DNA from 2 places in the Ideonella flava genome. Region 2 is predicted to be linked to the other one. Evidence: riboswitches for the same ligand, from Rfam matches in the RefSeq annotation. Region 2 holds a riboswitch; the other holds the start of a gene.
The links. Region 2 has a riboswitch for S-adenosylhomocysteine ahead of metH (methionine synthase). Riboswitches for the same ligand answer to the same signal wherever they lie in the genome.

Region 1 (3,791 bases), on a different contig from region 2:
TCGATCTGCGCGATCGTCTGGTTGGCGAACGAGCTGGACATCACGTAGCTCGGGTGGCCGGTGCCGCAGCCCAGGTTCACCAGGCGGCCCTTGGCCAGCATGATGATGCGCTTGCCGTCCGGGAAGATGATGTGGTCGACCTGCGGCTTGATCTCTTCCCACTGGTACTTCTCGAGCGAGGCGATGTCGATCTCGTTGTCGAAGTGGCCGATGTTGCAGACGATGGCCTGGTCCTTCATCTTCGCCATGTGGTCGTGGGTGATCACGTGCTTGTTGCCGGTGGCGGTGACGAAGATGTCGCCCTGCGAGCAGGCGTCGTCCATGGTGACGACGCGGTAGCCCTCCATCGCGGCCTGCAGGGCGTTGATGGGGTCGATCTCGGTGACCCACACCTGGGCCGACAGGGCACGCAGCGCCTGCGCCGAGCCCTTGCCCACGTCGCCGTAGCCGGCCACGACGGCGATCTTGCCGGCGACCATCACGTCGGTCGCGCGCTTGATGCCGTCGACCAGGCTCTCGCGGCAGCCGTAGAGGTTGTCGAACTTGCTCTTGGTGACGGAGTCGTTGACGTTGATGGCGCGGAACAGCAGCGTGCCCTTGGCGCTCATCTCGTTCAGGCGGTGCACGCCGGTGGTGGTCTCTTCGGTCACGCCGATGATCTGGGCGCTCTTGCGGGTGTACCAGGTGGGGTCGATGGCCAGCTTGCCCTTGATGGCGGCATACAGCTCGCGCTCTTCCTCGCTGCCCGGGTTGGCCAGGACGCTGGCGTCTTTCTCGGCGCGCTGGCCCAGGTGCATCAGCAGCGTCGCGTCGCCGCCGTCGTCCAGGATCATGTTGGGGCCTTCACCCTCGGAGCCGGCGTTGCCGAACTCGAAGATGCGATGGGTGTAGTCCCAGTAGTCCTTGAGCGACTCGCCCTTGTAGGCGAAGACGGGGGTGCCGCGGGCGACGAGCGCCGCGGCGGCGTGGTCCTGCGTCGAGAAGATGTTGCACGAGGCCCAGCGGACCTGCGCGCCCAGCGCCTGCAGCGTCTCGACCAGCACGGCGGTCTGGATCGTCATGTGCAGGCTGCCGGTGATGCGAGCGCCCTTCAGGGGCTGGCTGGCGGCGAATTCCTCGCGGATTGCCATCAGGCCGGGCATCTCGGTCTCGGCGATGTTGATTTCCTTGCGGCCCCAATCGGCCAGGCCGATGTCGGTGATGGCGTGGTCCGCGGCGGCGGGCTTGAGAACGGCTGCGTTCATGGCAATGACTCCGGTCGGTCGAAATGGGAGCGACCCGCAAGGGCGACGAGACGATGGAGCCTGGTAGGCACGCATCACCACGCAGTTCATGCGGGTGAGCGCCGTTGCAAATGTGGAGTTCCGAGCCTGGGGCCGGTAGGCGGCCTTGCAACGCTCCTCGGAACGAGGGACGGATTCTAACCGCCGCGAAGGCGCGAGTCGATGACGGATGCCACGCGCTCGATGTCCTCGTCGTCGTTGTAGGCCTGGGCCGAGATGCGCCACCAGAGCGCCTCGTCGATGGCCAGGATCTGCGCCTCGATCGAGTGCTCGAACAGCAGCCAGTCCTTCAGTGCTGTCGCCGCAGCGGCGCCATGGCCCAGCGCCGGCGGCAGCGGCACGCTGACCATGCTGCCGACCATCCGGCGCGGTGTGAGCCAGGGCAGGTTCCAGCGTTCGCACAGGCGCTCCGCTGAACGCCAGGCCAGCCCGTGGTTGTGAGCCCACAGGGCCTCACGGCCGCCCAAGGCCTCGTCGATGAAGGCCAGGCCCGCTGGCGCGCACAGGTAGGGCGTGGGGTCGCTGGTGCCGACCCAGTCGAACTCGGCATGCCAGCCCAGGCCCGAGCCCCAGGAGGTGACGGTGGGATGCAGATCATCGCGTCGGGCCGGCGCAGCCCAGAGCACGGCACAGCTGCGCGGTGCGAAGGCCCACTTGTGCAGGTTGGCCGCATAGAAATCGACGCCCAGCGACGGGATGTCGACCGGGACGGCGCCGGGTGCATGGGCGCCATCGGCCAGCACCGCCACGCCGCGTGCGCGGCAGACGGCAGCCATCTCGGCAAGCGGCATGAGCAGGGCGGTCTCGGGGCTCACGTGGTCCAGCACGGCCAGGCGGGTGCGCGGCGTGAGCGCGGCCTCGACGGCGGCCACCAGGGCGGCGGCATCGGCGCCCGGAAAGGGCAGCGCTGTCGTGCACACGGTCGCTCCGGCGCGAGCCGCATGGTGTGCCGCGGCGCGCGCCACGCCGCCGTAAGTCCGGTTCGTCACCAGCACCTCGTCGCCTGCGGCGAGGCGGAAGGACGACAGCACGGCATTGGCGCCGGTGGTGGCATTGGCCACGAAGACCAGGTCGTCCCCGGTCACGCCGAGCCAGGGTGCGACGGCGGCGGCCGCGGCCCGCAGGCGCTGGCGCGGCCGCCCATCCGGCCCCGCACCACCCGGCTGGCCCTGCACGCCAATCGGCGTGATCTCCCGCAACAGCATGCGGGCCGGGTGACGCTCGATCTCGTCGCGCAGCGCAGCCTGCGCGGCCAGCACTGCGAGCGGGGTGGCGCCGACCGTGCCGTGGTTGAGATAGGTGGCGGCCGGGTCCAGGCTCCACAAGGGCAGCAGGCTGCGACCGAAGCGTGGCGGGGTGTGCATGGCGGGCGATTTCAGCACGCATGGGACACTGCCCGCCATGCCCGATCCGACCGCGACGCCCTTGCCGGGCGCCACGCCCTGGTCGCAGGTCCCGCGCGCGCGGCTCGTCCGTATCGCCGGCCTGCTGACCGACATCGACGACACCTTGACGCGCGACGGCGCGATCGAGCCGGAGGCGCTCTCGGCGCTGCGGTCGCTGGCGGATGCCGGCGTGCCGGTCATCGCCATCACCGGCCGCCCGGCGGGCTGGAGCGAGCCCTTCGCGCTGGCCTGGCCGGTGGCGGCGATCGTGGCCGAGAACGGTGGCGTGATGCTGCGCCGTGATGCTCAAGGCCGGCTGCGGCACGATTTCGCTCAGGTGCCGGACGAGCGGGAGCGCAACCTCGCCCGGCTGCGAGACGGCGCCGCCGCCGTGCTACGCGAGGTGCCCGGCGCCACGTTGGCCCGCGACAGCGCCGGCCGCCTGACCGACATCGCTATCGACCACAGCGAGTTCGAGCACCTGCCGCCGGCCCGGATCGACGAGGTCGTCTCGGTCATGCAGGCCCACGGCTTGAACGCGACCGTCAGCTCCATTCACGTCAACGGCTGGATCGGCGAGCACAGCAAGTGGACGGCCGCCGCGTGGGCCGTCGAGGAAGTCGTCGGCCGCTCTTTCGAGCCGGGGGACTGGCTCTACGTCGGCGATTCGACCAACGACCAGCTGATGTTCGAGCGAGTGCCGCTGTCCGTCGGCGTGGCCAACATCGCGCGCTTCTGGAGCGAGCTCATCGTCAAGCCGGCCTACGTGACAGCCGGCGAGCGCGGGCGAGGCTTTGCCGAGGTCGCTGCTGCGCTGCTCGCGGCGCGTTGAACGCTCAGCCTTCCAGCCCGAGGAAGTCCGACAGCCGTTGACGCTCCTCTTCCAGCGCGCGGCGGAAAAGTGGGTCGCGCGGCGCGCGGCCGCTGACGTATCCGCTGTCGATCGCGAGCCGCTCGTTCTTCACCGAGGCGTTGGCCCAGCCGATGACCTCGTCGCGCCACATCAGTGGCAGCGCGTAGTAGCCCAGCTGCCGCTTCGGCGCCGGCGTGTAGGCCTCGAAGCGGTAGGCCCAGCCCCAGAAAAGCTCGAAGCGCCGCCGGTCCCACACGACCGGGTCGAAGG
Region 2 (3,791 bases):
CCCTCCTCGATGAACAGCGCCCGCGCCAGCAGGTAGCCGAGCTGATGCGGATCGGCGATCGCCGAACCGCGGTGCACGAGCACCTGGCCGTTGACATCCCGCAGCGAGAAGGCCAGCGGAATGCCCGGAGCGAGACCGTCAGGGGTGATGGGGACGAGTTTCATGGCGGACAGGCACCGGCCCGTCGCGCGGGGCGGCCGGGCCTTCCGGGGATTTCGGCCGCCGACCGGGGAAGTTGAGCTCAGCGAGAGGCGCTGCTGGCGGCCGCCGCGGGGGGCGGCACGACGCGCGGCGCCGGCGGCAGGGTGGCGTCGTCCAGCTTGCGCAAGCCCCCGGCCGGCGCGACCAGGCGCAGCAGCACCTGGTCATCCTCGGCCGAGGCGGCCGCGGCCACGCGCCAGCTCGGCACGCCGCGCCCGGCCAGATGGGTGCGGATCGCCGCCATGCGCTCGGCCGAGGCCTTGCCCGAGGGCGGCGCCGCCTGGAGCCTGGCCGCGGGCTGGCGCTTCAGGCTCTGGGACAGCTTGTCCAGCACCGCCTGCAAGGGCGGCTTGGGCGCCGCGGCCGCCGGAGCATCGAAGGCGTATTTCATCGGCACCACCAGCCGGACGCTGCCGTCACGCTCGCCGCTGACCTGCACCGGCGTGCCCGCGAAGAGCTCGCCCAGCCACCGCGACTCGGCGGCGAGCGGGGCATCGGGCGGCATGGCGGGCTTGCCGGGAGAGGGCTCGACCGCCTCCGGAGCCCCCGGCGCAGGCGACGGGGTCGTGGCCGGCTGGGTCGTCCGGCAGGCCTGCAGCGCTGCAAGCAGAAGCAGGCACAGCCCGAGGCGGGAAAGAAGACGGCCGGGAGTCATGGCGGCATTCGAGCAAACAGCCTGCCCGGTAGCGAGCGTCCAGGTGTAAGCGTCGTCAGGCTGGGTGAATGGGGGCTTGCGTAGAATCCCTGAACCGTCCGAGGAGCGTTGCGACGGCGTGCCCGCGAGACTGCCGCCGGTTGCGCCGCCAGGCTCGGCACGGTGCGCACGGCAGCCCGCCGGGCGCTCCAACGGCGCTCACCCGGGCCGCAGCGCGGCCGCCGCGGGTGAGCCGTGGTGGTGGTCGCGGCCCTTTCCCCGCTGTCCCCTCCGCCGCCATGAACGCCATCGCCTCCTCCGCCGAACGCTCCGCCAACGTCGCCCCGCCGCCCATGCGCCTGTCGGGCCTGGAGCCGGTGTCTATCGGTGCCGGCACCCTCTTCGTCAACGTCGGCGAGCGCACCAACGTCACCGGCTCCAAGGCCTTCGCCCGGATGATCCTCGCCGGCGAGTACGAGAAGGCGCTGGCCGTGGCGCGGCAGCAGGTCGAGAACGGCGCCCAGGTCATCGACGTCAACATGGACGAGGCGATGCTCGACAGCCAGGCGGCGATGGAGCGCTTCCTCAAGCTGGCGATGAGCGAGCCCGAGATCGCGCGCGTGCCGATCATGGTCGACTCGTCCAAGTGGAGCGTCATCGAGGCCGGGCTGAAGTGCCTGCAGGGCAAGGGCATCGTCAACTCCATCTCGATGAAGGAAGGCGAGGCGGAGTTCAAGCGCCAGGCGAACCTCGTGCGCCGCTACGGCGCGGCCGCGGTGGTCATGGCCTTCGACGAGCAGGGCCAGGCCGACACCTTCGCCCGCAAGACCGAGATCTGCGCCCGGGCCTACCGCATCCTCGTCGAGGAGGTCGGCTTCCCGCCCGAGGACATCATCTTCGACCCCAACATCTTCGCCATCGCGACCGGCATCGAGGAGCACGACAACTACGCGGTCGACTTCATCCAGGCCACGCGCTGGATCAAGCAGAACCTGCCAGGCGCCAAGGTCTCGGGCGGCGTGTCCAACGTGAGCTTCAGCTTCCGCGGCAACGAGCCGGTGCGCGAGGCGATCCACACGGTCTTCCTCTACCACGCGATCCAGGCCGGCATGGACATGGGCATCGTCAACGCCGGCATGGTCGGCGTGTACGACGAACTGGACGCCGAGCTGCGCGAGCGCGTCGAGGACGTGGTGCTCAACCGCCGCAAGGATTCGACCGAGCGGCTGCTGGAGATCGCCGAGGCGGTCAAGGGCGCCGCCAAGGATGACTCGACGCGCCTGGCCTGGCGCAACGCGCCGGTCGAGGAACGCCTGTCGCACGCCCTGGTCAACGGCATCACCGACTTCATCAACGAGGACACCGAAGAGGCCTGGCGTGCCATCGAGGCCCGGCAAGGTCGGCCGCTGCACGTGATCGAAGGGCCCTTGATGGCGGGCATGAACATCGTCGGCGACCTCTTCGGCGCCGGCAAGATGTTCCTGCCGCAGGTGGTCAAGAGCGCCCGGGTGATGAAGCAGGCGGTCGCGCATCTGCTGCCCTACATCGAGGCCGAGAAGGCCACGCTGGCGGCCGCCGGCGGCGAGACGAAGGCCAAGGGCAAGATCGTCATCGCGACCGTCAAGGGCGACGTGCACGACATCGGCAAGAACATCGTCACCGTCGTGCTCCAGTGCAACAACTTCGAGGTCGTCAACATGGGGGTGATGGTCGCCTGCCAGGACATCCTCGAGAAGGCGCGGGCCGAGGGCGCCGACCTCATCGGCCTGTCGGGCCTGATCACGCCCAGCCTGGAGGAGATGCAGCACGTAGCGGCCGAGATGCAGCGCGACGCTTGGTTCCGCGAGAAGAAGCTGCCGCTGCTGATCGGCGGCGCGACGACCAGCCGCGTGCACACCGCCGTCAAGATCTCGCCTCACTACGAGGGCCCGGTCGTCTACGTGCCGGACGCGTCCCGCGCGGTGGGCGTGTGCTCTGAGCTGCTGTCCGACGACCGCGCCGCCGCCTACGTCGACGAGCTCAAGGCCGACTACGACCGCGTGCGCACCCTGCACGCCGGCAAGAAGGCCACGCCGCTGGTCAAGCTCGCGCAGGCCCGCGCCAACAAGACGCCGATCGACTGGTCGACCCCGCCCGCGAAGCCGCGCTTCATCGGCCGGCGGCTGTTTCGCCACTACGACCTGGCCGAGCTCGCCCAGCACATCGACTGGGGCCCCTTCTTCCAGACCTGGGACCTGGCCGGCCCCTACCCCGCCATCCTGCAGGATCCCGTCGTCGGCGACGCGGCGCGCAAGGTGCTCGAAGACGGCCAGAGGCTGTTGAAGAGGATCATCGACGGCCGCTGGCTGCAGGCCCAGGGCGTGATCGGCCTGTACCCGGCCAACACGGTGGACGACGACGTGATCGAGGTCTACGCCGACGAGTCGCGCGAGCAGGTGCTGCTGCGCTGGGCGCCGCTGCGCATGCAGAGCGAAAGGCCGGTGATCGACGGCGTGAAAAGGCCCAACCGCTCGCTGGCCGACTTCGTCGCTCCGAAGGGAACGCAGCCGGACTACGTCGGCCTGTTCGCCGTCACCGCGGGCATCGGTGCCGATGCCAAGGCGGCCGAGTTCGAGGCTTTGCACGACGACTACCAGTCCATCATGCTCAAGGCCCTGGCCGACCGCCTGGCCGAAGCCTTCGCCGAGCGGCTGCACCAGCGCGTGCGGACCGAGCTCTGGGGCTATGCCGCGGACGAGCAACTGAGCACCGAGGAGCTGATCGCCGAGAAGTACCGCGGCATCCGCCCCGCCCCCGGCTATCCGGCCTGCCCGGACCACGGCGTGAAGGCGGACATGTTCCGCGTGCTGGGCGCCGACGAGATCGGCATGGGCCTGACCGAAAGCCTGGCGATGACGCCGGCGGCGAGCGTGAGCGGGTTCTACCTCGCCCACCCCCAGTCGACCTACTTCAATGT

Region 1: another riboswitch for S-adenosylhomocysteine. It lies ahead of ahcY (adenosylhomocysteinase); the one in region 2 lies ahead of metH (methionine synthase).

Annotation. Positions count from the first base shown of each region.
Region 1 is NZ_JBPZHD010000017.1:101,535-105,325, forward strand. It holds gene ahcY (adenosylhomocysteinase) at 1-1,244, opposite strand, end outside; S-adenosyl-L-homocysteine riboswitch at 1,334-1,409, opposite strand; gene ACS5PM_RS30260 (aminotransferase class V-fold PLP-dependent enzyme) at 1,421-2,647, opposite strand; gene ACS5PM_RS30265 (HAD-IIB family hydrolase) at 2,685-3,500, shown strand; gene ACS5PM_RS30270 (DNA glycosylase AlkZ-like family protein) at 3,505-3,791, opposite strand, start outside.
Region 2 is NZ_JBPZHD010000003.1:118,864-122,654, forward strand. It holds gene ACS5PM_RS07395 (HD-GYP domain-containing protein) at 1-164, opposite strand, end outside; gene ACS5PM_RS07400 (hypothetical protein) at 242-856, opposite strand; S-adenosyl-L-homocysteine riboswitch at 951-1,063, shown strand; gene metH (methionine synthase) at 1,135-3,791, shown strand, end outside.